4 regions of the Paenibacillus sp. OK076 genome follow, and region 3 is predicted to be linked to each of the others. Evidence: predicted binding sites of a transcription regulator. Region 3 holds the regulator's gene; each other region holds the start of a gene.
What was found. Region 3 encodes Rex, which represses fermentation and respiration genes when NADH is low (regulators of the CRP and FNR family bind a similar motif). Its sites were predicted from a motif close to TTGTGAAATATTTCACAA; they were not measured.

Region 1: a site for Rex is predicted at 3,339-3,356, ahead of BMY78_RS14240 (cytochrome ubiquinol oxidase subunit I). Genes of this name have one in related genera too.
Region 2: a site for Rex is predicted at 6,202-6,219, ahead of adhE (bifunctional acetaldehyde-CoA/alcohol dehydrogenase). Genes of this name have one in related genera too.
Region 4: a site for Rex is predicted at 1,446-1,463, ahead of pflB (formate C-acetyltransferase). Genes of this name have one in related genera too.

What each region holds. Positions count from the first base shown of each region.
Region 1 covers NZ_FOCH01000001.1:3,239,530-3,247,275, reverse strand. The annotation lists gene BMY78_RS14265 (right-handed parallel beta-helix repeat-containing protein) at 1-198, shown strand, start outside; gene BMY78_RS14260 (nitrous oxide reductase accessory protein NosL) at 201-770, shown strand; gene BMY78_RS14255 (ABC transporter permease) at 796-1,617, shown strand; gene ccmA (heme ABC exporter ATP-binding protein CcmA) at 1,610-2,323, shown strand; gene BMY78_RS14245 (TlpA family protein disulfide reductase) at 2,356-2,901, shown strand; gene BMY78_RS14240 (cytochrome ubiquinol oxidase subunit I) at 3,522-4,886, shown strand; gene BMY78_RS14235 (cytochrome d ubiquinol oxidase subunit II) at 4,883-5,896, shown strand; gene cydD (thiol reductant ABC exporter subunit CydD) at 5,961-7,746, shown strand, end outside.
Region 2 covers NZ_FOCH01000001.1:3,786,206-3,793,951, reverse strand. The annotation lists gene BMY78_RS16860 (Gfo/Idh/MocA family protein) at 1-717, shown strand, start outside; gene BMY78_RS16855 (sugar phosphate isomerase/epimerase family protein) at 898-1,866, shown strand; gene BMY78_RS16850 (ThuA domain-containing protein) at 1,891-2,619, shown strand; gene BMY78_RS16845 (winged helix-turn-helix transcriptional regulator) at 2,962-3,258, shown strand; gene BMY78_RS16840 (hypothetical protein) at 3,426-4,160, shown strand; gene BMY78_RS16835 (hypothetical protein) at 4,357-5,070, shown strand; gene BMY78_RS16830 (Crp/Fnr family transcriptional regulator) at 5,153-5,869, opposite strand; gene adhE (bifunctional acetaldehyde-CoA/alcohol dehydrogenase) at 6,301-7,746, shown strand, end outside.
Region 3 covers NZ_FOCH01000001.1:3,594,876-3,602,621, forward strand. The annotation lists gene BMY78_RS15865 (3-hydroxyacyl-CoA dehydrogenase family protein) at 1-507, opposite strand, end outside; gene BMY78_RS15870 (AAA family ATPase) at 641-2,143, opposite strand; gene BMY78_RS15875 (hypothetical protein) at 2,136-2,663, opposite strand; gene BMY78_RS15880 (cell wall elongation regulator TseB-like domain-containing protein) at 2,955-3,485, opposite strand; gene BMY78_RS15885 (amidohydrolase) at 3,527-4,831, opposite strand; gene BMY78_RS15890 (redox-sensing transcriptional repressor Rex) at 4,818-5,471, opposite strand; gene dinG (ATP-dependent DNA helicase DinG) at 5,698-7,746, opposite strand, start outside.
Region 4 covers NZ_FOCH01000001.1:3,778,108-3,785,853, reverse strand. The annotation lists gene adhE (bifunctional acetaldehyde-CoA/alcohol dehydrogenase) at 1-815, shown strand, start outside; gene pflB (formate C-acetyltransferase) at 1,545-3,803, shown strand; gene pflA (pyruvate formate-lyase-activating protein) at 3,894-4,646, shown strand; gene BMY78_RS16810 (extracellular solute-binding protein) at 5,094-6,458, shown strand; gene BMY78_RS16805 (carbohydrate ABC transporter permease) at 6,630-7,514, shown strand; gene BMY78_RS16800 (carbohydrate ABC transporter permease) at 7,514-7,746, shown strand, end outside.

The sequences.
Region 1 (7,746 bases), 360 kb from region 3:
ATGAGCAGCTTGTTTACGGAAGGCAAGGCAGAGTGGACAAGCGACAGATCGCCGTTAATGAGTATGGAAGCGCAATCAAAGACGACGAAGACAGGTACAAAAGCAGTCAAAGAGACAACTGGGGTTTGGATCATTGGATGCATTCTACTGGGCCTAGCTACTTTTATTATGATCAAAATGGGGGTATTACGAAAATGAGAATGAAAACACATTGGAAAACAGTGATGGTGCTTCTCTTTGGGGTGCTGTTATTAACAGCTTGCGGAAAAAAATACGAGGCATTGCCTATTAATGAAGACGTGGATATCTGTGCCATTTGCAAAATGCAGGTGAAAGATGATGCCTATGCCACGCAGCTTACCACAAAAGACGGTAAAAATTATAAATTTGATGACATTGGTTGTATGCATCAGTGGAAAGAAGAGAATGGAACAGATAATATCGGGATGGATTTTGTTCGTGATTATAATGACAAGGAATGGATTGAGTACAGCAAAGCCACTTATGTATATGATGCTTCACTGCGTACACCCATGGCTTACGGCATCCTCAATTTCAAGGATAAAGCCTCCGCGGAAGCTTTTGTAGCTGAGCAGGGTGTAGGAACGATCATGACCGCTGAAGACCTCGCTTCTCACGACTGGAAACAAAATACCGAGACGATGGATATGATGGGTGAACATGGGCATTCCGAAGAGGGAATGGGTGAAGGTATGCATGAAGAAAAGCATGGGGAAAGTGAATCAACGGAAGAATCAGGCCACAAGTAATGACCAATGAAGATGGTGATGCATGATGGGAGATATGTTCCAAGTCGTTCGACGAGAAATGAAAATGGGCTTTCGCAACCCCTGGTCATATTCATTTTTGATTCTTTTCTGCGTGTTTAGCCTGAGTTTGTTAATCATTAATTCTCAGAATTTTGTAGCAGGCTACTCTGGCACGACAGGTTCCATGTTAAATCTCATTCTTTATCTGTTGCCGCTGATGACCCTCTTTCTGGGCTCGTTCTCGTTGACTTCTGAAAAAGAAGAGGGTAGCTGGCAGCTGTTGTCCACTTACCCCATCGGTACGATGTCTTTTATTGTTGGCAAATATCTCGGTCTGTCCGTTGTATTAATAACGATAGTTACATTTGGTTATGGCCTGATGGGAATTCTCAGCGGATGGATGGACAGCCCTTTAAATGTCATGACATACCTTTTATTTCTGGTATTCTCCTGTGGACTGGTGCTGCTATTTTTGACGATTGCACTGTTTATCGGTTCGTTATCCAAAAATCGCTGGCAAGCGTTAACGATATCCGTATCCGTTTGGTTTTTTGCGGTGATCGGATGGCCTACGCTTCTAATCTCCGTGTTGGGTCTCATGCCTTATCAGTGGGTAAAACCTTTACTCACTGTTCTAACCTTCATCAATCCGGCTGAGCTGGTACGTTTGTTTGTGGTGATTAAACTTGGCGGGGGCTCTATTCTGGGACCTGAATATTATCAGTGGGTAGATTGGTTACAGCCATCGAGCGAGAGCTGGATTTTTATGGGGATATGCCTGCTGTGGATTGCATGTTCGATCGTGGCAGTATACGGGATATGGGAAAGGGGGCGTTCCCATGGATAACGTGGAAGCAGAGATTGTTGGACTGTGTAAATCCATAAAAAAACAACAGATTGTTGAGGATATATCCTTTCGCGTTTCTTCCGGTCATGTGCTTGCCTTATGCGGAGGAAATGGGGCCGGAAAAAGCACCGTTCTGCGTATGCTCGCAGGTATTCTTCAACCTACCTCGGGTGAAATCATTGTAAACAAGATGCGCTGGTCCAAAGAACGAAAGCGATATTCGGAACAGATCGGATATATGCCGGATGATTATCATTTCAACCAGGGTCTGACGGCAGAGGAAGTGCTTCAGTTCTGGGCGGCGCTTAGGAAAGTGCCCAAAGAGCGAGTAACGGAAATGCTAACCATGGTAGGCTTGGCCGATCAAAAAAAGAAACGGGTCACGACCTTTTCCAAAGGTATGCGGCAGCGTGTGTTGTTTGCCCAGGCTCTATTGGCCAAGCCTCCGCTGCTGATCATGGATGAGCCGACGAATGGACTAGACCCTTTCTGGATGCAGGAGTTTGCAAATCTGATAAAACAGATCAAGGAGGAGGGGCATATGGTTGTGTTCTCCACTCACCAGCTTGAGATTGCAGCTGATGTTGCAGATCACATTGTTTTTATGAATCAGGGACGTAATGTGGGAGATGGCTCTACTGAGGAGTTTCGAGAGCAGTTTGGGTCGCTTCATGCTGCTTTTCATCATAGTCTTGGCTTAAAATGAAGGTGAATCGATTGGAAATAAAGAGTGGAAAAATGAGTGCGAAAATGAGACGTTTGCTTACTATCCTGATTGGAATGGCTGCTGTGCTGGTCGCGGCGTGGGCCATTTATCAGGGGACTTCATCATCCGAGTCCAAAAGGATCGGTGCCATTGAAGCAGGTGCAATTGCTCCCGAATTAACTGCGGTTAACTCAGCAGGAGAACAGGTGAAGCTCTCGGATTATCGGGGCAAAGTCGTCATGATTAACTTCTGGGCTTCATGGTGCACGCCCTGTGTGAGGGAAATGCCGATGATTAATCAGATCGCTCAGACATATCAAAACGATGTAGAGACCCTGTTTGTCAACGTGGGGGAAGCGAAGGGCACCATTCGTGAATTTATGGAGAAACAGCAATTCGATTTCCCTGTTATCATTGATGTGACCGGAAAGGTCTCCGGTCTATATCGCATCACCGGGTTGCCAGCGACCATGATCATAGATCAGGAAGGTATATTCAGTCACATTCTGCTCGGTGAGCTGACCAAAGATATTCCCTTGCAGCAATGGCTGGAGCAGACCGTACAGCAAAAGAATTGAGCTTTGCAAGATTATGCTTATGAACAAAACAAGTCGAGAAGTCGCTATAGAAGCGGCTTCTTTTGTTTTTTTGTAAGCTGCAATAAGAATCCAGTTAAACGTGAACGATTTTTCCGAACATCTTGCATGCATAGTAGAATGGAAAATCGCGATACCACGGTTGTGCCTAACGAATCAATAGCCCCTTTGGGTGCTTTTTACGCTTTTCACCGAGTTGTCAGAAAGTGTTGATCCTTTCTTGAACATTTAGGGACGAAGGCGTGTCAGTGATTGAATTGCTAATTCACAAAGATATAATAATTTTAACTATTAGGTCCCGTTAAGTACTTTGGCCCTTCAGTATCAGGTAAAACAAGCCTTGCCTATGCATGCTTAGTCCAGTAACTAAGTGCAGCAGCACACAATGAAGTTGCGGCAAAGCTCCTTCGTCTTTTACTTTGTGAAAAAATTCTCTTTATACATACAACGATGGAGGAACGGTTTGTAGATAAACTCTGATCAGTCTAGTGGGGCCTCTATCAACCTGATATAGAACGCAGTCCGAGGGCTGACTGACCTAATAAGTAAAAGATTCAAATCAGTACAAAAGTCGAACAGAGTTTGAAAGGAGGCAGTAAAGTATGGCAATCGATACGGTGATGTGGAGCAAGCTGGTGACAGGTATGACACTGGGCTTCCACGCTATTTTTGCGACACTTGGCGTCGGTATACCCCTAATGATCGCAATTGCTGAGTTCATGGGGATTCGCAAGAAGGATCCTCATTACACACTGATGGCAAAGAGGTGGTCAAGAGGGTTTGTCATTTCTGTGGCGGTTGGTGTGGTGACCGGTACTGCGATTTCACTGCAGCTGGCCCTGGTGTGGCCGAATTTTATGAAACTGGCAGGCAATGTCATTGCACTTCCGTTATTTATGGAAGTATTCGCATTCTTTTTTGAAGCCATCTTCCTGGGCATTTATTTGTATACGTGGGATCGATTCAAAAATCCATACATCCACTGGCTGCTGACGATTCCCATTGTCACCGGTGCAGGGATGTCGGCTGTGTTTATTACGACGGTGAACGGCTTCATGAACCAGCCTGGAGGCTTTGTGATGGAAGCAGGCCAATTCACAGCGGTTAACCCGGTGCAGGCGATGCTGAATACGGCGACGTTCTCCAAGATGTTTCATGTATTAAGCTCGGCCTATTTGACAGGAGCTGCTCTGTTGGCCGGAATTGCAGCCTTTGCAATGCTGAGAAAAGGGGCGTCTGCCTACCACAAAAAAGCCTTGAATCTCATGATGGCGGTGGTTCTGCTATTCGGCTTACTAAACACGTTAGCGGGAGATGTGTCCGCCAAGTTTCTGGCTGAGCATCAGCCGGAGAAACTTGCAGCAGCAGAATGGCATTTTGAGACGGAAAGTGGCGCAGATTTGATTTTATTGGGATGGCTGAATGCGGAGCATGAAATTATAGGGGCTCTTCACCTGCCGAAACTGCTCAGCTTCCTGGCCTTTAGTGACTTTAATGCCGAAGTAACTGGACTGGAGGAGTTTCCGAAGGACGAATGGCCGCCGCTGCTCGTTCACTACCTGTTTGATTTAATGGCGGGAATCGGATTTACGCTGCTGGTTATCTCGGTTCTGTATTTCCTGTTTGTGTTCTGGAAAAAGCGCAATGAGCTGAACAAGTGGCTGCTTGGGATTATAGCGCTAGGCGCACCGATGGCTTTTCTCGGGGTTGAGCTGGGCTGGTTCTATGCTGAACTTGGACGACAGCCGTGGATTATCCGGGGATATATGCGTGTAGAGGAAGCCGCTACTTCATCACCCAACATCAGAATGATCTTTTTCTTCTTCCTGCTTCTTTACATTGTTCTGGGAGTGATGTGTGTTCTCGTACTAAGACGTTTGTTCAACAATAATCCGGCAGAAGTCGAGATGGAGAAATGGATGAAGGAGAAGCGCAATCCGTCTACAGAAAAGGGTGAGCGTACATGAGTTACGAACTGATTGGCATCTCGGTGCTCTGGCTGTTCTTGTATGGATATTTAATAGTAGCCTCCATTGATTTCGGGGCGGGTTTCTTTGCCTTTTATGCACGCCTGACGAAACAGGATCACCTGATTAATCGTCTGATCTCTCGTTATTTATCACCGGTATGGGAGATTACGAATGTATTTTTTGTCTTTTTCTACATTGGCATCGTTGGATTCTTTCCCGACACGGCTTATTATTACGGATCAGCGCTGCTCGTACCGGGCAGTATTGCTGTCATTTTGCTCGCCATTCGTGGGTCGTTTTATGCCTTTGAGAACTATGGTTCCAAAAATAATATCGTGTATCTGTTTCTATATGGAGCTTCGGGATTGCTTATTCCCGCTTCGCTATCAGTGGCGCTAACGCTGTCTGAAGGTGGTTTTATCGTGAAGCAGGATTCGATGGTTTCTTTGGATTACTGGACGCTGTTTACCAATCCGTTATCCTGGAGCATCGTTGGACTGGCGATTGTGTCTGTATTATTCATTAGCAGCTCATTTCTGGCCTTCTATGCGTCGCGGGCAGAGGATCACGCTGCATTGAAGCTGGTACGGACCTATGCCCTGTTCTGGAGCACACCGACGATTATCATCGCACTGACTGCATTTATTTATTTGGGACAGCACAATGAGCGACATTTTCAAAATATGATGGATTTATGGTGGCTGCTTGCACTTTCCGTTGCCTTCTTCATGATAGCGATGTGGCTGATCTATAACGGACGCCGCTACGGATTAGCGTTTATATGCATCATGCTGCAATTTTTCTGTGCCTTTTTCGCTTACGGAATTGGTCAATATCCTTATATCCTTGATCCGTTCATTACAATTCAAAACAGTGTAACCTCACCAGCAATGGGCTTCGCACTGGTTGTTGTCTTTATCGGTGGCATGTGTATGTTGATTCCTTCCTTGATTCTGGTTTTCAGACTGTTTCTGTTTGATGCGGACTATGTAAAGGGAAAAAAATAAATTGAATTTAATATGTGATGCAAGGGAGTAATCTCACAGGTTCATAGAAAGGAGGAAAGTGAACATGAAGAGGAAAACAAGCCTGATCTCTCAACAAATGTCTGGCCAGCGAAAACGTCTTTCGCTCCTCGCGGTCATTTCACTTGGGCTGGGTGCAGCGATTGTAAGTCAGGCTGCGCTGCTTGCTGAAGCTGTGCAACGGATTTTCGTGGAGAAGGCTTCCCTTTCGTCGGTCGTCATGCTGCTCGGGATACTTCTGGCTGTCATGGTCATACGTACAGGGTTGTCTTATGGGAACGGAAAAGTTGGTTTGCATATGGCTGCCAGTGCGAAGACGAATATGCGGGCAGCCGTTCTGGAACATTTGACCCATGCGTCGATGCCATCAACCCTTCATGGCCAAACAGGCGGAAAGGTCAGTGTTGCTCTGGATGCTGTGGATGAGGCTGACAGTTATTTCAGTCAGTATATGCCGCGTATGATGGAGGCTGCCATCATTCCGATTCTGATTTTGGTGGTAACGTTTATGCAGCATGCCAACGCAGGCTTCATTATGCTGTTTACCGCCCCGTTTATCCCCTTGTTCATGATTTTGGTGGGACTGAAGACGAAAAATAAATCAGAGGAGAAATATGCGCAGCTGGCTGAGTTCTCCGGTACGTTTCTGGATTCTCTTCAAGGGCTCGTTTCGTTGAAAATATTTGGACGCGCTCACCGTCAGCAGCAGGAGATTGAGCGCACCAGCCTGGGTTACCGGGATGCCACGATGGGCATTTTGCGGATTGCGTTTACCAATACGTTTATGCTGGAATCGATCGTCATGCTAAGTATCGGTATCGTCGCTCTCGAACTGGCAATCCAGCTGCTTGTATTCAAATCGATGTCGTTCCACACCGCGTTTCTCGTGCTGCTGCTTGTTCCCGAGTTTTACAGCCTGTTGAAAAATACGGGAACGGCTTTTCACAGCGGGCGCACAAGTATGGGAGCGGTTCGTAAGGTAGAGCAGATGCTTGAAGAAACGGCTGGAGAGAACAAATCGGCAGATGGCAAAGAAGGATCAGGTACATCCGATGGGATTAACGAGGTTGATAACATGGATCGGATGGAAAGGGAGAACGGGATAGGGACATTGCAAATGGACCGTTCCAATGACAGTTCCATGCCGCCATCCATGATATTGAACCATCTCCGTTTTCGATACGCGCCTGAATCATTCGAACTTGAAACTGGCCGGGTCCAGCTTAATCCGGGAGAACACATTGCTATTGTCGGCAAAAGCGGCTCAGGGAAAACGACATTGCTGCATCACATTGCGGGTTTGCTGAAGCCAGCATCAGGAGAAGTTCTGGTAAATGGACAGCCGTTATCCAAATATGATGAGGCTGTATGGTTCGAACAAGTTAGCTACATTACACAGCATCCGTATATTTTTGCAGGTACATTTGCTGAGAACATTGCGATCGGTGCGGGTCGGACCGTGGCCAGGACTGAAATTGAGCAGGCGGCAGAGGATGCCGGGCTTGCCGAACTTGCTGCTCAATTGGAGCATGGCTTCGATACCTTGGTGGGTGAAGGAGGACGGGGGCTGTCTGGCGGGGAAAAGCAGCGACTGGCCTTGGCACGTGCTTTTTTGAAGCGGCCATCCATCATATTGTTTGATGAACCAACGGTGGGACTGGATCTGCGCACGGAGCAGATATTGCAACGTTCGATTGCCACATTGGCTGACAAGGCAACGATGATTACGGTGGCTCACCGGTTATATACCATTCAACATGCTGACCGCATATTGTTTATGGACCAAGGTGTGTTAGTGGATACTGGACGCCATGAAGAGCTTATGGCGCGCC
Region 2 (7,746 bases), 190 kb from region 3:
CTGTCCATTGCGTATCAGAACCGATTCCGCAATGACAGCCAATACCTGAAACAAATGTGTGAAGAAGGCGAGCTGGGCGATATTTATTTCGGTAAGGCGATTGCACTTCGCCGCCGTGCTGTGCCTACCTGGGGTGTGTTCCTTGATGAGGAAAAGCAGGGTGGAGGACCGTTGATTGATATCGGTACACACGCGCTGGACCTGACTCTTTGGCTGATGGATAATTACAAACCGAAGAGTGTAATGGGATCAACGTTCCACAAGCTGGGTCAACGTGAGAATGCGGCCAATGCTTTTGGGCCGTGGGACCCGGAACAATTCAAGGTAGAGGATTCTGCATTCGGCTTTGTGACGATGGAGAATGGGGCTACAATTATTATCGAATCCAGCTGGGCGCTGAACGTTGCTGAATTTGGCGAAGCCAAAACACTGCTTTGTGGAACAGAAGGTGGCGCGGATATGCAGGATGGTCTGCGTATCAATGGCGAGAAACGCAGCCGTCTGTTTGAAACCAAGGTAGATCTGGACGCAGGCGGAGTCGCTTTTTATTCCGGTAGTGCAGAAAATGAAGCGGATCGTGAAGCTAGAATGTGGCTTGAAGCGATCATAGAAGACAAGGATCCAGTTGTAAAACCTGAACAAGCCATCGTGGTTACTCAGATTCTTGAAGCGATCTACGAGTCTGCTCAGACAGGCAAAGCGGTTTATTTCGACTAAACCGACCGGATGTCATTTCCAATCAAATAACCAGTATTCTTACGTTTAATTTCAGGATAGAATAGCTCTTGATTTTCCACAATAACGATACAATCATGTGATCTGAACGGTATTTTTATGCAGTTCATTGTTCATAAAACCAGCAAATAATATGATATTTAATCTAGGGAGGAATCGCACTTGAAACTCGGCGTATTTTTGGTACTATTCGGAGGACGTAAATTGGAGGATGCACTTGACTATGTTGCATCCAAAGGCTTGAAAGCAGTAGAAATCGGAACTGGTGGACATCCCGGAAATGCTCATTGCAAACCGGATGAGCTTCTGAGCAATCCAACAGCATTGAAAAATTTCAAAAATGCAGTAGAATCCCGTGGTCTGACTATCAGCGCATTGAGCTGTCACGGTAACCCGCTCCATCCACAAAAGGATATTGCGAAAGGATTCCACGATGATTTCGTTAAGACAGTAGAACTGGCTGAGAAACTGGAAGTGCCTGTTGTAAATACATTCTCTGGTTGTCCGGGAGACCATGAGGATGCCAAATATCCGAACTGGCCTGTTGCACCATGGCCGAATGACTTCCAGGAAGTTCTTAAATGGCAATGGGACAACAAAGTTATCCCTTACTGGACAGAGTGGGGCAAGTTCGCTGCAGATCACAATGTGAAAGTGGGACTGGAGCTGCACGGTGGATTTTCCGTGCATACACCAGCGACCTTGCTGAGACTGCGTGAAGCAGCAGGCGAAGTGATTGGCGCCAACCTGGATCCAAGCCACATGTGGTGGCAAGGTATTGATCCGGTGCAAGCGATCCACATTCTGGGACGTGAAGGCGCGATTCATCACTTCCATGCGAAAGATACAACTATTGATCCAATTAACGTGAATAAATATGGTGTAACAGATATGCAGGATTATACAAACATGCTTGATCGTGCTTGGCAATTCCGCTCGGTCGGTTATGGTCACGATAACAAAACTTGGGCTGATATTATTAGCGCTCTGCGTCTGGTTGGATATGATTATGTCGTAAGTATTGAACACGAAGATGGTCTGATGTCGGTAGAAGAAGGATTCTCTAAAGCTGTGCAAAATCTCCAACAAGTATTGATTGAAGAACCGCTGGGAGATATGTGGTGGGTTTAGAGTTACACTAGGGGGAAATTGAATATGATTAACGTCACCATTTGGAATGAATTTGTCCATGAGAAAATTCACGATGAAGTAAGGGAAGTCTACCCTGACGGTTTGCACATGGCGTTGGCAAACGGACTGGGAGGCGAAGGCTTCGCCATTCGCACTGCAACACTAGATCAGCCTGAGCACGGATTAAGTGATGAGGTGCTGAATTCTACAGATGTGCTTATATGGTGGGGACATATGGCGCATGATCGTGTGAGCGACGAGATTACACAGAAGGTTGCACAGCGGGTCCTGGATGGTATGGGGTTGATTGTGCTGCACTCCGGTCACTTCTCTAAGCCATTCAAAGCGCTGATGGGCACAAGTTGTGATCTGAAATGGCGTGAAGCCAATGAGCAGGAGATTATCTGGTGTGTGAATCCGTCCCATCCCATTGCTGAGGGCATCAATAGCAAAATAATTCTGGAAAAAGAAGAGATGTACGGGGAATTCTTCGATATTCCAGTGCCGGATGAGCTGGTGTTTGTAAGCAATTTCCAAGGCGGAGAGGTATTCCGGAGCGGATGTACGTTCCTCCGCGGTTCGGGAAAAATCTTCTATTTCCGTCCAGGTCATGAAACATACCCGACCTTCTACAATCCGGAAATTTTAAAAGTGATCAGCAATGGTGTGAAGTGGGCATATCCTACGCGTAACGTTAAGCCGGAATATGGCTTCAGCGAACCTGTAAGATCACTTGGTAACGTGCTGGTTTAAGCTGCAAATTGGCTGTGTGAACGCATAGAATAAACGATATACCAAAGAACCTTTCTCCAAGTCAAGTATGACTGAGGCAGCAAGGTTTTTTTGGTTAATAAAAGGAACTTTTTGGGTAAGATAGCTACATGGGAGTTAGACGATATTTTCCCATGGTTCCGCTGTCCCATGTGATGTATACTGAGTTGTATCATCGAAGTTGGGTTATGCCTCTAAAATTTTAACTTTTTAGCGGCAGACGTTTTCTTTGAGACTTAAATATGTTATTATGAAATATACTAACTAAACGTAAGTTGAGTGATCTCTAAAGAGGTGATTAATGTGGAAGGCCAAGATCTGCGGATGTGTCCGCGCTTTGAGACGGCGTTTTCTTTCTTGGGTAAGCGCTGGAACGGTCTGATTATTCAAACGTTGATGAGTGGTTCGAAGCGATTCAAGGATATCTCCAACCTGATTCCATCGATGAGTGATAAGATGTTGTCAGAACGGATGAAAGATCTGGAAAGCGAAGGAATTCTGATCCGTCATGTCTATCCGGAGACGCCAGTTCGTATTGAATATGAACTGACAGAGAAAGGCAAGGCGCTACAGCCCGTTATGAATCAAATTCAAGACTGGGCAGAGCAGTGGGTTGAGTAGTAACAGCTTCCACGGCTCAAACTAAAGGAACTGTTGGGATAAAGGCTCTTGGTTTCCAGTGGAAATCAGGAGTTTTTGTCTTCAGGGTTCTGCACATGTTGTCGCGAGTTGTAGTATAATTGTAAATAAAATGGCCGCAGGCGGCCGGAGCGAGGAGGCCACTTGTCATGAGAGAAGAAAGCTTATCCCGTGAAGTACGCTACGGCAAGCAAGATATTGCAGAACTTGAGAGCGCATCCATCCAGGTACATTTAATCTACAAAAAAGCTGCGGAGCTATTTAAACGAACTTCATATTCCCCGTCGGTTAAGGATGATGATGTTGCAGGAGAGAAGACTCATTCTACGAATAGCAATGGTCAGGGAACGGCTCCGGCGGTGCTGCAAAAATGGATTCAGACAGCAAGAGGCTGGAAGTGTATCGGATGTGAATTGAGACAACCCGATTCCAATGGGGGTCAGGCTGAAGCCACCCTTCATGAAGAACGTATGTATCTGGATGTGGGCGAAGGTCGTTTTGTTCAAGCGGAGATGCTGATTCAGGCGATTGTATGGTCACAGTATGAGAAGATCCGCCTGTTTGCGCCCTGGCTGGGTGATGACACCTTCTACACTGTGCAGGAGCTGGATGTGATTGCCCGTTATATTGTACCTACCTATTTCTCCGAACGACCGCTGCATGAGCAGGGCAAGGTATCCAAGGTACACCAGTCATCTGGTCAGATTCCGCTCTATCAGGAATATGTGGATGCACCTTCGTTCTGTGTGCAGGTGGACGGTGGTTTACTTGAAGGGCGTTTGCTGACAGGCGTTTATGTGTCGGAGGAACAGTTCTTTGGGCTCAATCCGTATCTGAAGGATGGAGACGGAGGCCGTACCTACATGCAGGCTTGTGTCCAGTAACGATGCTACCCAAAGACCTTAATGATAATTAGGAGCCAAAGGGCCTGCTTGCAGGCTCTTTGTGCTGTACAAACCAGTTATGGACGCTGCTGGATGAAAAGTAACGGCATTGACACTTTTTTTGCATGAATTTTGTGCCATAATAGAGGTTATGGACAACAGGGTGAATGATTTTACGCAGGGTGGTGTTACCTACATGAAGAAGAGAATCCCCGGTTACATAGGTATATGTCTGCTTATTCTGGTTATATTAGCCGGGTGTAGCGAGACACAGCCTTCCGAACAGCCAATCGTCAAAGAGACCGAATCGCAGAATACAATTACTGTGGCAGTGGATGGCAGTACCTTTTTGCCTGACGCAACGAAGTCCATTAAGAGAGATTTTAGTGAAGGTCTGACGCTCAAGAAAGCACTGTTGAACAGTGGACTTGTCGATTTTACAGCAGATGGCAAGCGGATCCAATCCGTAGGGGAAGTTTCGCTGGACTCCTCACTTAGCTGGGCAGTCAAACTGAATGGCAAGGATATTGACCCGGAAAATTGGGATATGGAGCTTCATGTCAAAGATGAAGTGATCATATATGTAAAAGCCGCTGACAGTGGGGGAGACGATGTTGTTTATCAAACAACATTGCTCAAGGTGAGCGGTGGAAATATTATGCCGAATCTCAATCGTCAATATGCCGGGGTGTATGTTCAGGAATGTACGGTGCGTGATGTATTAAAGTCCAGTGGCATTGTGAGAATGTCGGAGAACAACAAATTTGTCGTTTCAGTCGAAAATGTGACTCCCCGGATGAACCAACGCTGGATGATCATGGTGAATGACAAGGAACTGATGGAAAACGGTTTGGACATGAAGTTGAATCCTCGTGATGCAGTAAAGCTGGAGTTGACTACTGTATCTTAAGCATAACAAAAGCCCAATCTTCGTCTCGGAAGATGGGCTTTTTTTTATCTGCATATCAGGTGAATATCAGACGGGGAAAGCGTCAGATTCGGCAAATCTCGTTAGGACACAGTTCACAGTGACAGATGCCCTGGAGCATGTGCAGATCCTTGATGACAATCATGCCGTTGTCGTATTCTATGGCGTCTTTTTTACGCAGATCGCTTAACATACGGTTGACACTTTCACGGGTTGCTCCAATCATATTGGACAGATCTGTGTGTGTTATTTTTTTATGAATCATGACATGCTCTCCATGAGGCTCGCCATAGGAATTGGACAATCGAATTAGCGTGGAGCAGAGAGCGCCCGGTTTGCCATATAACATCAGATCACGGAATTTGGTTTGGGTTAACCGGTGATGAATACCCATCCATTTCATAAAGTCGATCGCAAAGTCACAATGCTGGCAGATCAGCATCTCCAGGTCTTTATGCTCCAGTACACCGATCTCACTGTCCTCCAGTACTTCCGCCGAAAAGCTGTGTTTCGATCCGAAGAACGGATCAGCCTGCCCAATCATATCTCCGGATTGATACATGTACATAATCAGTTCTTTGCCTTCATCCGTGGATTTGGTGATCTGAGCACGGCCCCGTTTCATATAATAAAGTTTGTCAGAGACATCTCCTTCCCAATACAGATGGGTGCCTTCCGGATAGGTTCTGTCCTTCATCGTTACGAGCAGATGGTTGAAATTCGCTTCCGAGAAACAGTTGGTATTTCCGCGTTTTTCCAGTACACTCAGTTGTTCTCTCATAAGTCTATCTCCCCTTTGTGTCCATCGGGCGGCCTTCTGCAGCTTGGACTGGCCCCCGTGGTTCGCCGCAAACCGTTGCCGTCCTGATCAGGGTCATCTCTCGGCCGGGAAGGACGGTACAAATTGCGGTGGTTCAATTTTTAAGTTCAGTATATACCTTATCTTTCTGTTTGAGGGGCATGGAAAGGGGGCAAAAATGGCGAAATTTCAAACATTGTGATTAAATTCACTTTCGGAAGGGGAGGATGAATCTGACAGCCCTATAGTTTAAATAGGAAGTGTAAATGGCTAAGTGAAAGACAGTAAAAAACTTAAATTAAATTTGTTATACTTTGTGAAAAAAATCACATAATTAACTCTTTCCCCATGATACGATGTGAATGTAAAGAAGAGAGACAAACCAATACGAAACCTTTAGGAGGATGAGGGAGATGGCTGTAAAGAACGAAGTCGCCCCAGTAAAAGAACCGACAGCAGGTCAGTATATTCAAACGTTAATTGACAAAGCGAATAAAGCACATGCAGCATTCATGTCCATGGATCAGAAACAGATTGACCGCATCGTGCAAGCGATGGCGCTGGCAGGTCTGGACAAACATATGATGCTCGCCAAGATGGCCGTGGAAGAAACAGGCCGGGGTGTGTATGAGGATAAAATCACCAAAAATATATTTGCAACAGAATATGTGTATCATAGCATCAAATATGACAAAACAGTAGGGGTTATTGAAGATAACGAATACGAAAGCTTCCAGAAAATTGCGGAGCCTGTCGGTATCATCATGGGGATTACCCCGGTAACCAATCCAACATCCACCACGATGTTCAAAGCACTGATTTCCATCAAAACGCGTAACCCGATCATCTTCGGTTTCCACCCATCTGCACAGAACTGTAGCCGGGAAGCTGCCAAAATCCTGCTTGATGCTGCGGTGAAGCATGGTGCTCCAGCGGATTGTATCCAGTGGATTGATGATCCTTCCATGGATCGCACAAACGCGCTCATGAATCATAACGATGTGGCGCTCATTCTGGCAACAGGCGGATCAGGCATGGTACGGGCGGCATACAGCTGTGGTAAACCGGCACTGGGCGTAGGGCCAGGGAACGTACCTTGCTTTATTGAGAAAAGTGCAGATATCAATCAAGCGGTAACGGATTTAATTTTGTCCAAATCGTTCGATAACGGCATGATCTGTGCTTCCGAGCAAGCAGTCATTATCGAAGAACCGATCTTCGATCAGGTGAAAAAGAAAATGATCGCGAACGGCTGTTACTTCGTGAACAAGGATGAGGCCGCAAAATTGACCGCAGGTGCGATTAATGCTGAGAAATGTGCGGTGAACCCGGCGATTGTTGGTCAATCTGCAGTCAGTATTGCGCAAATGTGCGGTATCGAGGTCCCTGCTGGCACCAAAATTCTCGTAGCCGAGATTGAAGGGGTAGGCACGAAGTTCCCATTGTCGGCTGAGAAACTAAGTCCAGTACTGGCTTGCTACAAAGTGAAAACGGCAGCTGAAGGGATTGAGCGCGCAGCGGAAGTGGTTGCTTTTGGCGGCATGGGTCACTCCTCCGTTATTCATTCGACGAACGAAGAAGTCATTGGCAAATTCGCAGATCGCCTGCAAACCGGCCGGATTATCGTCAATTCTCCATCCACACACGGCGCCATCGGTGACATCTACAACACCAACATGCCGTCACTGACATTGGGCTGCGGATCGTATGGACGTAACTCGACTTCTTCCAACGTAACCGCTGTGAACTTAATCAACGTGAAAAGGGTGGCTCGCCGTACCGTGAATATGCAGTGGTTCAAAGTGCCGAATAAAGTCTACTTCGAAAAAGGTGCAACACAGTATCTTGCCAAAATGCCG
Region 3 (7,746 bases):
ACGTCTCGTTTCTGCAAAAGTGCTATCGGATGTTTTCAGACCACGAATAATCTCTACAAGATCAACCCGGGAAACCGGGTGAATAAAGTGCATACCAATAACACGCTCTGGGTATTTGGTTGAGCTTGCAAGCTCAGTCAAACTCAGCGTGGATGTATTACTTGCAAGAATTACGTTGCTTGGGCAAACTTGGTCCAGTTGACTGAATACCGCTTTTTTCGCTTCCAGATCTTCAGAAATAGTCTCAATGACCATATCGCAAGTTCCGAGTTCAGCCAGATGAGCAACTTTGGTAATACGGGAGAGAATCAATTTCTTCTCAGCCTTTGTAATCGCCCATTTCTCCAGTTGTTTATCGAGGTTGGTCTCAATCATGTTATATGCATGATCCAGCTTCTCCGTTGTGTGTTCCACCAGAAGCACATCAAGTCCTTTGGCTGCAAGCATCTGGGAAATACCTTGCCCCATCGTGCCGCCGCCGACAACTCCTATCTTTTTGAAAAACATGGTTCTGCTCCATCCTTTCGGTTCTCTATTTCTCTATTGTACCCTGTTCGCCGAAAATTACAAATTTCGACCCAACATATAATAATATCTTAGCACGACTGAAATGTAAAAAAAAATAACCGACATAAATAAATTATGCCGGTAGAAGGGCGCTGTCACGAAATTGACAACGAAATTGATCGCCAGACAATACTTCTTCCCTGAGCAATGTGTCGAGGGAATTGTCGAAAATTGTCCGCTGTTCTTCAAGCAATCGTTTGGTCTGTTCCATCAGGTCTTGCAGGATCAATTTGTTCTCCCGCATTAATTCTTCCGTAGTGACCATATCCATGTTAACAATGCCCAACGTTGTGAGCCCGGAAGCCATCATCGTCTGTACCACATTCGTTGCCTGCTCAAAGTCATTGCGTGATCCTGTACTGCGTCCACCGTAATACATTTCCTCCGCTGCTGCACCTCCAAGGGCAATCATGATTTGCTCTTCAAGGAAGCGCTTCGTGTACAGAAATTGCTCTTGTTGCGGGTTATGACGTACATATCCCAGGGCCTGTCCACGAGGGCTGAGTGCAACCTGACTCACACTGCCAGGACGAACCAGTTCAGCCATGATGGCATGTCCCAATTCATGGATAGCGACTCTTTTCTTCTCTTCCACGCTGGATTCGCGGTCTGTCTTCTCACCCATCATTACCTTATCAATTGCAAGGGACAGATGACGCTGTTCAATGTTAGGCAGCCCGTCTCTCATGGCGTAAATTGCGGCTTCGTTCATCACACTTTCCAGCTGTGCTCCAGAGAAACCATAGGATTCTTCTGCTGTCTTCTCAAGGCTGACCCCTTCAAGAAGAGGTTTATTGACTGCATGCAGCTCCAGTATGTGTTGTCTGCCTTTCTTATCCGGCAAGTCTACCTGAATATGACGGTCAAAACGACCTGGACGTGTCAACGCGCTGTCCAGCATTTCTTTTCGGTTTGTAGCGGCGATCACAAGTATGCGCGGTGTGTCGGAAGAGTATATGCCATCCATCTCCGTCAACAGCTGATTCAGCGTCTGATCATATTCACGCTGTTGTCCACCTTCCCGTTTTCCACCAATCACATCAATTTCATCGATAAATATAATGGCATTTTCCTTATTTTCTTTAGCGGCACGTGTTCTTGCATCACGGAACAAATCCCGTATTCTGCCAGCACCTACACCAACATACATCTCAACAAACTCACTGCCTGATGCAGCTACAAAAACAGAGTCGGTATAATGAGCAGCAGCTTTGGCCATCAAGGTTTTACCAGTCCCTGGAGGCCCAGTAAGCAGGATACCTTTCAAAGGACGAATACCAAACTTCTGAATTTCTTCATGTCGAATGAGAAAATCGAGCGCTTCCCGCAGTTCCTGCTTGGCACTCTCCTGACCACCGATTTCTTCAAAAGTCAGCTTGGACGGTCCTTTTTTCTTGCGTTTACGTTCCTGACCTGCGCCCACTGTAATTCCACCACGCATTTGCATCATGAGCAGCAGAGCACCCACAAGCATTGCAGCGATCAGAATGGGAATCATGTTTACACCGATAAAAGCAATAAAGATAATCAATACGGGTACAAATCCAATGACAATTTCTTTCGTCCATTTAGGCATTTGGCCACACTCCTATCTGACCGGGCACACGCGGCAGAATAATAAACTTGCTGGCATCTCCATCTCTGAGACTGACATATACATTATTGTCATCCATGGCTGTATTTACCTTGATTCCATTCGTAGCCATTTTGGACAAGGTCGGTGTAATCTCGGTGTATTGCTTGTTCTCCATCGCTTGAGCTACGGTAAACATCGCGCTTCCCCACCAGCTTTCTAACGCTTCGTTCGAATGATCCACGACATCCAGCTTCAACGAACGAGTGCCAATCAAGGTCTGTCCTTCTTTGTGAATATATTGTACCAATCTGCCCAGATCAACATCCGGCTGCAGATCAAGTTTCAACTGTACATCATTGCGGTTAATAGTTAATTGAACATCATTGACTCCATCGTACTGGGTAACCATCTTTTCAATTGGGCTTTGCACAGCCACATGACGATACACAAACCAACCTCCAAACAACACAACGGCTGAAATGACGGCAGTCAGAGCAATAGGCAATACTTTTATCTTCAAGTGAGTTACCCCTCCTAAATTTTGGCCCATCCTATAACTTGTAGGCAAGAATATGAATATGTGTACATAATGTCCTGTGATGTGCCTAACAGGATTTATTTGTGTATGATGTATCCTTGAATACATATTTGAGTATATCACATCGTATATACAATATCTAAGGCGAAAATATGAATTTTAACTATTCAAATCCAAAATGATCAACAAAGTACGTCAAAAAACCGGTCAGTCGGGTTTCCGTCTGCCGGTTCTTTAATCTATTCTTTTCAGACCATAGCAGGTCTGCCAATTCTAGCTGTTCGGGATCGTATAGACCAGGTCCACCTGTTCCCCGTTACTGAAACGGTAAAACCGATAATAGTTGTGAGTATCATCGTTATAATACACTTGCCATACATAGATTCCATTGACAACGCCTGGCATGATTCGTTTGATCTCTCCACCGGGAACTTCAGAGCTGAACCGATTTCGTATCTGAGCTTCAGACATGCCATTCTTCAACAGTTCACTGTGCACCGCATTGGCTCCCGACACCGGTTTGTTATTCTCATCAAACTTGATCCACACCATGACATCCTGGTTATCCTTATTTTTGCCGATCAGGGTCCAGTATATGTTGTCTCCGCCGTCTTTCTGCCCCCAGACATACTTACGCAACTCTTCGTGGGACGTAATCCCCAGCTGTTTCTGAGCCGCCTGTATGGCCAACGCCTCTTCCTTGCGCTGATCCTGGGTAACATAGACATAATAACGCTGAAGTCCAAACAGAATCAGAACCAGGAGCAGCAGCGAAATCCATATCCACTTCTTTTTTTTCTTCAAAAGCCGAACTTCCTTTCCCTATGACGCTGCTGTCCTTGTAATTAACGGGCCAGCAAACTGTCAAATGCCAGTTGAGACTCACGCAGAATGCGCTCTTCATCCATCGTAAGACATTCGCCATGTTTAACCACCTGATTACCATCCACCCACACATGCTCCACATCTTTGGCTGAAGCCGAGTAGACCGTATGGGAAATCAGGTCCGTATGCGGATAGAAATGGGCCTGCTCGATGTTCAACGCGATGAAGTCAGCCTTCATGCCAACTTGCAGAGCGCCTGTATTGTTCAGGAATATAGATTTGGCCCCATATGAAGTTCCAAGCAGAAGTGCTTCCCCTGCCGGCACTGCAGTAGGGTCACCGGACACCCCTTTGTGAATCAAGGCAGCCAGTCTCATTTCTTCAAACATGTCAAGATTGTTGTTACTTGCTGGTCCGTCTGTTCCCAGGGACACGGTTACGCCAGCTTTCAACAGATCAGGCACACGTGCAACACCCGAAGCCAATTTCAGGTTACTGCCTGGATTGTGGGACACTGCTACATCATGCTTTGCGAGAATCTCGATCTCTTCATCATTCAGATGTACCGCGTGTGCAACCAGAGAAGGACGGGAGAAAAATCCTAGCTTCTCCAGATGTGCGACTGGACGCAGTCCGTAATCAGCCACGTTCTGCTCCACTTCGCGAAGCGTTTCAGACATATGCGTATGCAAAGGCAGATTCAGGTCATGAGCAACCTGTACCAGCTTCTCTATGTAATCCGGAGGGCAAGTGTAAGGTGCGTGTGGAGAGATTACGGTTGTAATTCTTCCGTCTGCTTGTCCATTCCATTGACGAGCAAATGCGGCGGACTCTTCCAGCTTGCGCAGTTGTTCTTCTTCTGAGCAAAGTCCGATGACCCCACGTGCCAGAGCAGCCCGAACGCCGGATTGTTCCACCACTTTCGCAACCTGATCCATATGATCATACATATCCAGGAAAGCTGTTGTTCCACCTTTCAACATTTCAAGCACGGATAGGGATGTACCCCAATAAACGTCTTCAGACGTCATTTTGGCTTCCATCGGCCACATTTTCTCCTGCAACCATACTTGTAACGCCAGATCGTCTCCATGGCCTCTCAGAAGCGACATGGCCGCATGACCATGCGTATTGATCAGACCCGGCAAGAAGAACAGTCCTTTTCCGTCCACCTTTGTCAGACTTTCGTCTCCTTCCGGCAATGTCTCACCAATATGCACAATCTTGTCATTCTCTACAACCATAAAGCCTTGAACCACGTTCCAATTCGCGCCTTCACTCACGGCAAATTTGCCGTTGTGAATTACCCATCTATTTGTCGTCATCTTCCTCGTCGTCCTTTCCATTCTCCAAGTAATAAGCCAGGCTAAGCAGATCCGTCGTAAAATCAGCATGGTGAATGCGAATATGCGGCGGGGTCTTCAGGATGGTTGGCGCAAAGTTAAGAATTGCTTCGATTCCTGACTCAATTAGCTGATCCGCAACATTTTGGGCTTCTGTATCCGGAACCGTGATAATACCGATGCGTATGTTATCCTTTTTGACCGAATCCGTTAATTCATTCATCGGCTGCACCGTCAAACTGTTGATTTGACTCCCAATCTTCGGACCATAGGCATCAAATACAGCGACAATCTTCATGTTGTCTTTGAGGTAAGCATTGTAATTGGACAAGGCATGTCCCAAATTACCAGCTCCGACAAGAGCCACATTGATCTGCTGGTCTATTTTTAAAATATGGCGAATTTTCTCGATGAGATATGAAACGTCATACCCGATTCCTTTACGACCAAAGTCACCGAAGTAAGCCAAGTCTTTACGAATCTGGGCCGGATTCAAATCCAACCTCAGTCCAAGTTCTTGTGAAGAAACCGTATTGACTTCGCGCTGATGCAGTTCATTCAAATAACGCAAGTAAACAGGCAATCTGCGCACCACGGCTTCCGAAATTTTATCTGATTTCATTCAATTGCTCCCCCTTACCAAAGCCACGATAGATAGATGAAAGATGAGCACCCTGTCTAAAACGATGCAACATGATTTCTGAATTAAACAGGATGCTCCTTGTTATATAATGGATAATTGCTTTATTCGCCTTACTCGCATATCCATGAAACGAATACATGATATTACTCAATTTTACAGCCAATCAGTGGCGTCATGCAATAATGGAAGCTATAGAGCGTATCTGTTATTGTTGCTCTTCAGTGGGTCTCTCGAGCCATTCCGAAATGCGTGGAACCATCTGCTCAGTGAGCATGTGCTCCATTTTGGGACCAGGTAATGAGTATAAAAAGTACTTGCCATAATACGCTTCAATAACGCGTGTATCGTATACAATTACAATGCCTCTGTCTTTGCCTGTACGAACCAGTCTGCCAAATCCCTGTTTGAAGCGGATGACAGCTTGTGGTACGGACAGCTTCATAAACGGGTTTTTCTTCTGCTGCTGCAAGAGCTCGCTCTTCGCTTCGACCAATGGATGATTCGGTGGCTGGAATGGCAGTCTGACAATCGCAAGACAGGTCAGAGCCTCTCCTGGAATGTCCACCCCTTCCCAGAAGCTGCTTGTGCCAAGAAGCACCGTTGCTTTCGCATCTTGGAAGCGGCGTGTAAGCTTGGAACGGCTGCCACTGTCCACCCCTTGCCCCAGCAAAGATATATCATTGCCTGACAAAGCCTCCTTGAGCGGGTCATAGACCTGGCGCAGCATGCGGTAGGAGGTGAACAACACCATCATGCGTCCACGAGTCGCAATAGCCGTTTCCGCGAGCGAGTGTACGAGCATATCCACAAAGTGGGCATCGCCTACACTGCCCTTCACGCTTGGGAAATCACGCGGAATGACAAGCAAAGCCTGATCGCGATAATTGAACGGTGACGGCAGCATGGACGTCAACAGACGGTTATTCTCGGCAGCTTCCTGCAAGCCCAGCTGTTCGATCATGAATTGAAATGACTTGTCAACGGAGAGCGTAGCCGATGTAAGCACAACGCTTTTCTTTTTATCAAAGAACATATCCTTCAATTGGGCACTGACATCGACAGGAACAGCGTAGAGCTGCAGTGATTTACTGCGGAACTGGCCGCTGGCCTCCATCCAGTACACGGTGTTGGCATCATCCATCCGCATGAAGAAACGCAGGTTATCCTTGATCGTTGCCAAATCCTTCAGCAGACCTGAGATATCCGTAATCAGACTATCGGACTGATAATCGTCCTGATCTTCTTTCACTTCAAGCAGTAGCTTGTCGCCTTTACGAATCAAATCACCTAGAGTGACATAGATTTGGTTTTCAGCATCCTGCAATTCCTGCCATTTGGCTGGTTTTTGCGAAGGCTTCAGTCTAAGAGAAAATTGTCCTGTCTCCCCTGGAGAGGCATCGCTGCGTTCAGGCAGCAGGCCGAACAAGGTATCGCTTAGTCGATCCCACATCTCCTTGACTTCTACAGCAAGCGGGAACATCTGATCAATCATGGAGCCCCACTGTACCGAATTTTCATGTCCCGACAATTGAGAACGAAGCATCGGCAGTTGGCCATTACGGCTATCTTTAAACAGTCGGGTCAGTGTATGAACCAACGTAAAGTATTTCATATGAAGACCAAGGTGTTTACCTGCTACGTCCTCCAGATGATGTGCTTCATCGATGACGAGACTTTCGTAGGCCGGCAGCAGCTGATGTGCTGCTTTGACATCCGTAAATAATTTCGAGTGATTCGTAATGACGATATCGGACAGCCCGGCTTCATGTTTGGCACGATGATAGAAACATTTGCGGAACCAAGGACAGGAACGTCCAAGACAGGATTCAGACTCGCTCTGTACCGTCTCCCAGAAGTCTCCTCCGCGCCCGCTTAGATTCAGTTCCTCGTCGTCTCCAGTCTCCGTCTGGGTAAGCCAGACAATCATCTGAGCCGCTGTAAAATAATCCTCTTTCGGTGTAGCAAATTCACGTTTATTGATTTTATGCTCAAACTTACGCAGACACAGATAGTGCCCACGTCCTTTGAACACTGCTGCCTTGAACGGGAACGGAACCACTTGGGTCAGCATAGGAATATCCCGCTCTCTCAATTGCTCCTGCAGGTTGATGGTATGTGTGCTGACCATGACTTTCTGTTCCTGTTTCACACTTTCATAGATGGCAGGCAGCAAATAACCAAGTGATTTGCCTGTACCTGTCCCAGCTTCGATCAAGAGATGTTTCTCTTCATCCAAAGCTTGTCGTACACTGCT
Region 4 (7,746 bases), 180 kb from region 3:
TAGCGATCCCGACAACCTCGGGCACAGGTTCGGAAGTAACATCGTTCGCGGTCATCACGGACAAAAATCAAGGCAATACGAAATATCCACTGGCAGACTACGAGTTAACACCAGACGTAGCCATCGTAGACCCGGAATTCGTATACTCTCTGCCTAGAACCGCTGTTGCGGATACAGGTATGGACGTATTGACTCACGCCATTGAAGCATATGTATCCGTCATGGCGAATGATTACACGGATGGTCTCGCGATCAAAGCGATTCAACTGGTATTCCAATACCTCGAGCAATCGGCGCTGCAAGGTGACAAATTGGCTCGTGAGAAAATGCATAATGCTTCGACGATTGCCGGTATGGCTTTTGCCAACGCGTTCCTGGGCATTAACCACAGCTTGGCACATAAATGGGGCGGTCAGTACCATACAGCCCATGGACGTACCAATGCGATCCTGATGCCACACGTCATTCGCTACAATGCGAAAAAACCGACGAAGTTTGCATCGTTCCCGAAATATTCGCACTTTGTTGCAGATGAGCGTTATGCCGAAATTGCCCGCATTCTGGGATTGCCTGCCCGTACGACAGAAGAAGGGGTTACCAGCCTCATCAATGCCATCCGCAAACTGAACAAAACATTGGGGATTGAAGAGTCGTTCCAGGAAATCGGATTCGACGCCAAAGACTTTGAGGCACATGTGGATTATCTGGCAGACCGCGCATTCGAGGACCAATGTACAACAGCCAATCCAAAACTGCCGCTGGTGACCGAACTGGCAGATGTATACCGCAACGCTTTCTACGGCAAGTTTGAATAACAACTAAAGCAGCAGCAGGATTTAGGCAGGTATAGTCAGGGTTCCCCGAAAGGGGAGCCCCGATTGCCGTCTTTTCTGTAAAAGGTTACACGGAATCCGTGATGTTACTTTTTGAACCAGGTAATCACACCATAACGGAGAGGGCAGAAAAAACTGAAGAAGCGAAGCGTTTGCTTCAAGCACGATTTTAACCTTCTATGCAATATAGTTTGAACCTTACATGTACACGATAACGGAGAGGAGAGAAAAAACCTGAAGAAGCGATAGCGCTCGCCTTTATCCCCTGATTTTACCTTTTATAAAGGGAATCAACAAAATCTGGGGGTAACAGCGATCGGAAGGTTGTTCTATCCTCGGAGTGGCTAGTGTACATATCCTTTCGTTCAAATTATATTGTTCAATCCAGGAAATCGGATTTGAACAGCGATCGGAAGTTGTTCTGCCCGCGCAGTGGATAAGTGTGAATTTTGCAGGGTTCACTTTGACACAGCACAGGTGGAGTGAGGATGGTCACAAACTTTGTGATAAAAATCACAGATGATGAAAGAACGAAGACGTATACTGAAAATGTAAGAAAAACATTCATCCGCGGTTCCGGTTCCCAAGTAGAGAGAACATGTTCCGGCTTACATGTGAAATTTATCACATTAATCGCGGCTCTGGGCACAGATGAGACGAGTGAAGCATCCTGTCATGTGTCCGGAAATCCAAATTTGTGGAGGGATTACTATGTCGGTGATCGAAAAAGATGTCAAACAACAAACAGGTTGGAGAAACTTTACCAAAGGAACATGGACGAAATCCGTAGATGTGAATGATTTTCTGGCACGCAACTTATCACCTTACTATGGCGACGAAGCATTTCTTGCAGGTGCAACTCAGAATACGAAAGAGTTATGGGATATCGTTTCTGATCTGACCAAAAAAGAGCGCGATAACGGCGGGGTACTCGATGTTGACGTAAATACGCCAGCAACGATTGTTTCTCACCAACCAGGTTATCTGGATAAATCCAAAGAGCAGATTGTTGGTGTTCAAACAGATGCTCCATTCAAACGTTCCATTCAGCCATTCGGTGGAATTCGCATGATGATTGATGCTTGTGAAGCTTATGGTTTTGAAATGCCTCAAGGCGTCATTGATATATTTACGAACATCCGCAAAACACATAACCAGGGCGTATTTGATGCTTACACATCTGAAATGCGTGCAGCACGTAAAGCAGGGATTATTACCGGTCTGCCTGATGCTTACGGCCGTGGCCGGATCATCGGTGACTATCGCCGGGTAGCTCTGTATGGTGTGGACTTCCTGATTCGAAATAAAAAAGGCGAACTGAATGCACTTGAAGTCGACGTGATTGATGAAGATGTCATTCGCCTGCGTGAAGAACTGTCCGAACAGATTCGTGCATTGCAAGAATTGAAACAACTGGGTGAAATGCACGGTTTCGATATTTCCTTGCCAGCCACAACCGCGAAAGAAGCGTTCCAATGGCTCTACTTTGGTTACCTGGCTGCGATCAAAGAGCAAAACGGTGCGGCGATGTCCTTGGGACGTGTTTCTTCGTTCCTTGATATTTACATCGAACGTGATTTGCAAGAAGGTTTGCTAACTGAAGAACAGGCTCAAGAACTGGTTGACCATTTTGTTATGAAACTGCGGATCGTCAAATTCCTGCGTACACCGGATTATAATGAATTGTTCAGTGGAGACCCAACATGGGTAACGGAATCCATCGGTGGCATGTCCGTAAATGGAGAGACCCGTGTTACGAAAAACAGCTTCCGTTTCCTGCACACCCTGAACAACCTTGGTCCTGCACCTGAGCCGAACCTTACGGTACTTTGGTCCACCAAGCTTCCGGAAGCGTTCAAACAATACTGTACCAAAGTATCCATCGAAACGAGTTCCATCCAGTATGAAAATGATGATCTGATGCGTCCGATCTACGGAGATGATTATGGTATTGCTTGCTGCGTATCTGCGATGAAGATCGGGAAACAAATGCAGTTCTTCGGCGCTCGTGCCAACCTCGCAAAAGCATTGCTGTATGCAATCAATGGTGGTCGTGACGAGAAATCGGGAGCACAGGTTGGACCTGAATATCCGGCGATTACAAGCGAAGTGCTGGATTACAATGAAGTGATGAAACGTTTCAAACCGATGATGGAATGGCTCGCCAAACTGTATATGAACTCACTCAACGTCATTCACTACATGCATGACAAATACAGCTATGAGCGTATTGAAATGGCCCTGCATGACCGCGATATCGTACGTACGATGGCTTGTGGTATCGCTGGTCTCTCGGTTGCAGCAGACTCTCTGAGTGCCATCAAATATGCCAAAGTTAAACCGATCCGCAACGAACAAGGCATCGCAATTGATTTTGAAATTGAAGGTGAATTCCCTTGTTACGGTAACAATGAGGACAGTGTCGATAGCATCGCAGTTGAATTGGTGGAAAGCTTTATGGGCATGATTCGCAAACACAAAGCGTATCGTAATGCGATCCCAACACAGTCTGTACTGACGATTACATCGAACGTGGTTTACGGCAAGAAAACAGGTACAACACCGGATGGCCGTAAAGCAGGCGAACCGTTTGCTCCAGGGGCGAACCCAATGCATGGTCGGGACAAAAAAGGTGCACTGGCATCCCTTGGCTCAGTAGCAAAACTGCCTTACGAACACAGCCTTGACGGGATCTCTAATACATTCTCCATCGTGCCTAAAGCACTCGGAAAAGAGTCAGACACACGTAAATCCAATCTGGTAGCCATGATGGACGGTTATTTTGGTCAAGGAGCACACCATCTGAACGTGAACGTATTTGATCGTCAGCAGTTGATTGACGCGATGGACCACCCGGAAAATTATCCGCAGCTGACTGTACGGGTATCCGGTTACGCGGTTAACTTCATCAAATTGACACGTGAGCAACAACTCGATGTCATTAACCGGACCTTCCACGGTTCCATGTAACTCGGGCTTAGCTTAACAGTTCATAGGAGATAGGAGTAGAACCTCCATATTAAACGCACAGCGGATGCGATACAGAAAGGAAGAGGCAGCATGGTTAATGGACATATTCATTCACTCGAAACTTTCGGGACGGTTGACGGCCCAGGCATCCGCTTCGTGCTTTTTATGCAAGGATGTCTGCTCAAATGCCAGTATTGTCACAATCCGGATACATGGGCACTGGATGGTGGCAGGGAAATGAGCGTGGAGGAGGTACTGGCTGAAATCGAGCCGTACTTGTCCTACTACCGCAGTTCCGGCGGAGGACTTACGGTATCCGGCGGGGAGCCAACATTACAGGCTCATTTTGTAGCCGAGGTTTTCAAAGAAGCGAAACGCCGCTGGGGATTGCATACTACGCTGGACAGTAACGGTTTTAATGAACCTGATCGGATTCATGATTTGTTGGATAACACAGACCTGGTTTTGTTGGATCTAAAGCACATCAATGATGAAAAACATATCAAGCTGACAGGCAAATCTAACGAGAGAACATTGCGCACCGCACAGTGGTTATCGGACAATGGACGAAAAATGTGGATTCGCCACGTGTATGTGCCAGGGATTCACAATGAGGAAGAAGACTTGCTCAATCTGGGGCGGTTTATTGGAACGCTAAATGGAGTCGAGAAGTTCGAAATCCTGCCTTATCATCAGATGGGTATTTACAAATGGCAGGCGCTGGGGAAAGCCTATCCGCTGGATGGAGTTCCTTCTCCAAGTGATGAGGAAGTGGAGCGGGCGTATCGTTTGATTGAACAAGGTCGTACGGAAACAGCGGGTATGACTTGCTCCAATAAGTAACAATAGTTATATACAGCACCTATATAATTTGAACTAACTATTTACACGAGAACGTAGAGGACAGAAATAAGCTGGAGAAGCGGAGCGTTCGCCTAAAAGCTTTCTGCAAGAAAGCTACATCGGAAGCATACGCAATCCACGGATTTTCACTTTTATAAAAGTGAATCAAAAAATCTGGGGATAACAGCGATCGGAAGGTTGTTCTGTCTTCGGAGTGGCAAGTGTAATTATTCTTTAGTTCAACTTATATACCAACCAAGCAGTCTTTGCGAACATGTTTCGCAGGGGCTGTTTTTTTGCTGTTATCGATTGTAAATGCATGATTATTTGTCCAGTGAAGGATTTTATCCCTCCATTGATGAATTGTCATCCTTACGATGTAAGCTACAACTTTTTATAATCAGAGTGTAAAGCCAAATGCTCAATATCTTGAGGAGGGTCATACGAATGAAAAAAGGAATGACATTACTGCTTTCATTATTACTTATCACATCATGGACATTGGCAGGTTGTTCGAGCTCAAGTAACGAACCACAACAGGGAGCAGGCAATGCGCCTGCGGAGACAAGCAAGGAACCGGTTGAGATGCTTCTCCGTCACACTCAGGTGGGGGCCGACAAACAAAAAAGGCTGGCCATTCTGCAGGACGTTGTAGCCAAAGTGGAGAGCGAAGTACCCAACCTGACCTTTACACTGGACGGAGTTGAATCCGATGTAAACCGCAAGGAGAAACTTCGTGGAGAGATGGCAGCGGGCAATCCGCCGGATATCTTCGAATTGTTCGGTAGTCCGGATTCTAAAGTATATGCTAAAGAGGGCATGTTGTTGGATCTCACACCGATCTTGCAAGAGCTGGGCATCCAGGACCAATTTTCATCACTTGAACCATTTACCTATGAAGGCAAAGTGTACGGACTGCCTATTGGTGGATCGGGTGAAGGATTCTTCTACAATAAAGAGTATTTTGCACAAAAAGGTTGGAAAGCGCCTTCAACAATGGCTGAACTGGATAATATGCTCGCTGAGATCAAAGCTGACGGCAAGGTTCCACTCGCTTCTGCTTCCAAAGCAGGCTGGGTTCCACTCATGTTAACGAACCATCTGTGGTCCCGTTACGCTGGTCCTGATATTACGGCGAAGTTTGCTACAGGCGAAGCCAAGTGGACTGATCCAGGCGTTGTTGCAGGATTTGCGAAGCATAAGGAATGGGTGGATAAAGGTTACTTCAAAAAAGGTGAGCTTGGCTTTGAATATGCTGAATATACAACTCAATTTACGAGTGGTGAAGCGATTCTGATGTACGACGGAACATGGAAATCATCCGTATTTAAGGAAGGACAGAGCGGTGAATCGCTCATCGGCAAGGTTGGTTTCTTCAATATGCCACCGGTAGAGAATGGTGCAGGAGATCAAACAGCCTTGATGCGTGACGTCAATAACGGATACGGCTTCTCCGCAGCGGTTGCGGATGATCCTCAGAAGCTGGCAGCGGTTAAAGCCTTTATCAAAAACTTCTACAACGAAGATATGCAAGTGCGTGGACTCGTAGAAGATGGTGTGTTACCAGCAATGAAACTGGATGAAAAAGTGCTGACAGACAGCATCACCGACGATTTGATGAAAGAAATTGTAGCTGTTCTGAATGCGTCCCAGACTTCATTCCCGGCATTTGATGCGCTCGTTCAGGCTGATGTAACGACAGAGATCAGCAATCTGCAAATTCAGAAGCTGATTGGTGGACAAACGACGCCAGAGAAGATGGCCGAAGAATTGCAAAAGGTTCAGGAAGAGGCCAATGCTTCAGTAGAATAAACAATACACGATCATTCAAGCAAAGAAACGTAACTGCTAACACCATGCTGGTTTACCCCGGTTGGAACTCTGCCGGGGTAAAACCCTTGGTCCTTTCTAAAGAATTACACTGCTGAGGAATCTGCTCTATACATGAGCATAAGAAGTTGAAGTCACTGAAGGAGGTAGATCATGAACACTTCACTCCGCAGCCCGCTGATCTATACGTTGTTTGTGTTGCCTGCACTGATCTTGTTTATCATGTTTTTCCTGTATCCTATCGGCAGTTCACTCTATTACAGTCTGACCAGTTGGAATGGGGTATCCGCAGAGCCGCGTTTTGTGGGACTGTCCAATTATGCAAAGGCATTGACAGATGAACGTTTTTGGATTTCAACTCGCAATAACGGTTTCTTTATCGCATTTTCCGTTTTGATCCAGGTACCTATCATTGTGCTGTTTTCCCTGCTCATAGCGAACGTAAAGAAATTGAAGGGTTTGTACAAAACAGCCGTCTTTTTGCCGTCCATTATGTCAACGGCCGTCATCGGTATTCTGTGGGGCTTCATCTATGAGCCTAACATCGGCCTGCTGAATCAGTTACTTGAAACGGTAGGAATTTCGCCGGTCTATTGGCTGTCCGATAATCGGTTCGCAATGATATCCATTCTCGTAACCAATGCTTGGCAGTGGACGGGATTCTATATTGTTATGGTTTTGGCAGCCATTCTGGCTATTCCCAAGGATTTGGATGAAGCGGCAGCCATTGATGGTGCAACAGCCGTACAAAGAGCATTCAAAATTACATTGCCACTTATCAGACCTATCATTTCCGTCGTCATCATGCTGTCCATTGCGGGGGCGATGAAGGCAGCTGATATTGTTCTGGTTATGACCAAAGGTGGGCCTGCAGGCTCTACTGAAGTGCTTGCTACGTATATGATCAAATATGCGATTACCAATTTTAAATACGGCTATGGTAATACGATTGCGGTTCTGATCTTTGCTCTGACGCTTGTGCTCACCGCGGTATATCAGTTGCTGGTGGCGAGACGCAACGAAAGGGTGGAATATTGATGGCAAAGAGCATAAAAGGCAGTATACCTCATGTTTTGTTGATGCTGTATCTACTTGCAATTCTGTTTCCCTTTTTATTCGTAATCTTTTCTTCATTTAAGCAGGATAACAATGAGATCGCACTGAATCCGTTCGGTCTGCCTTCCACATGGGTGTTTAATAACTACGTGGAGGCTTGGGTAAATGCCAAGATTGGAACGTATTTCTGGAACAGTATGTACATTTCGGTCTT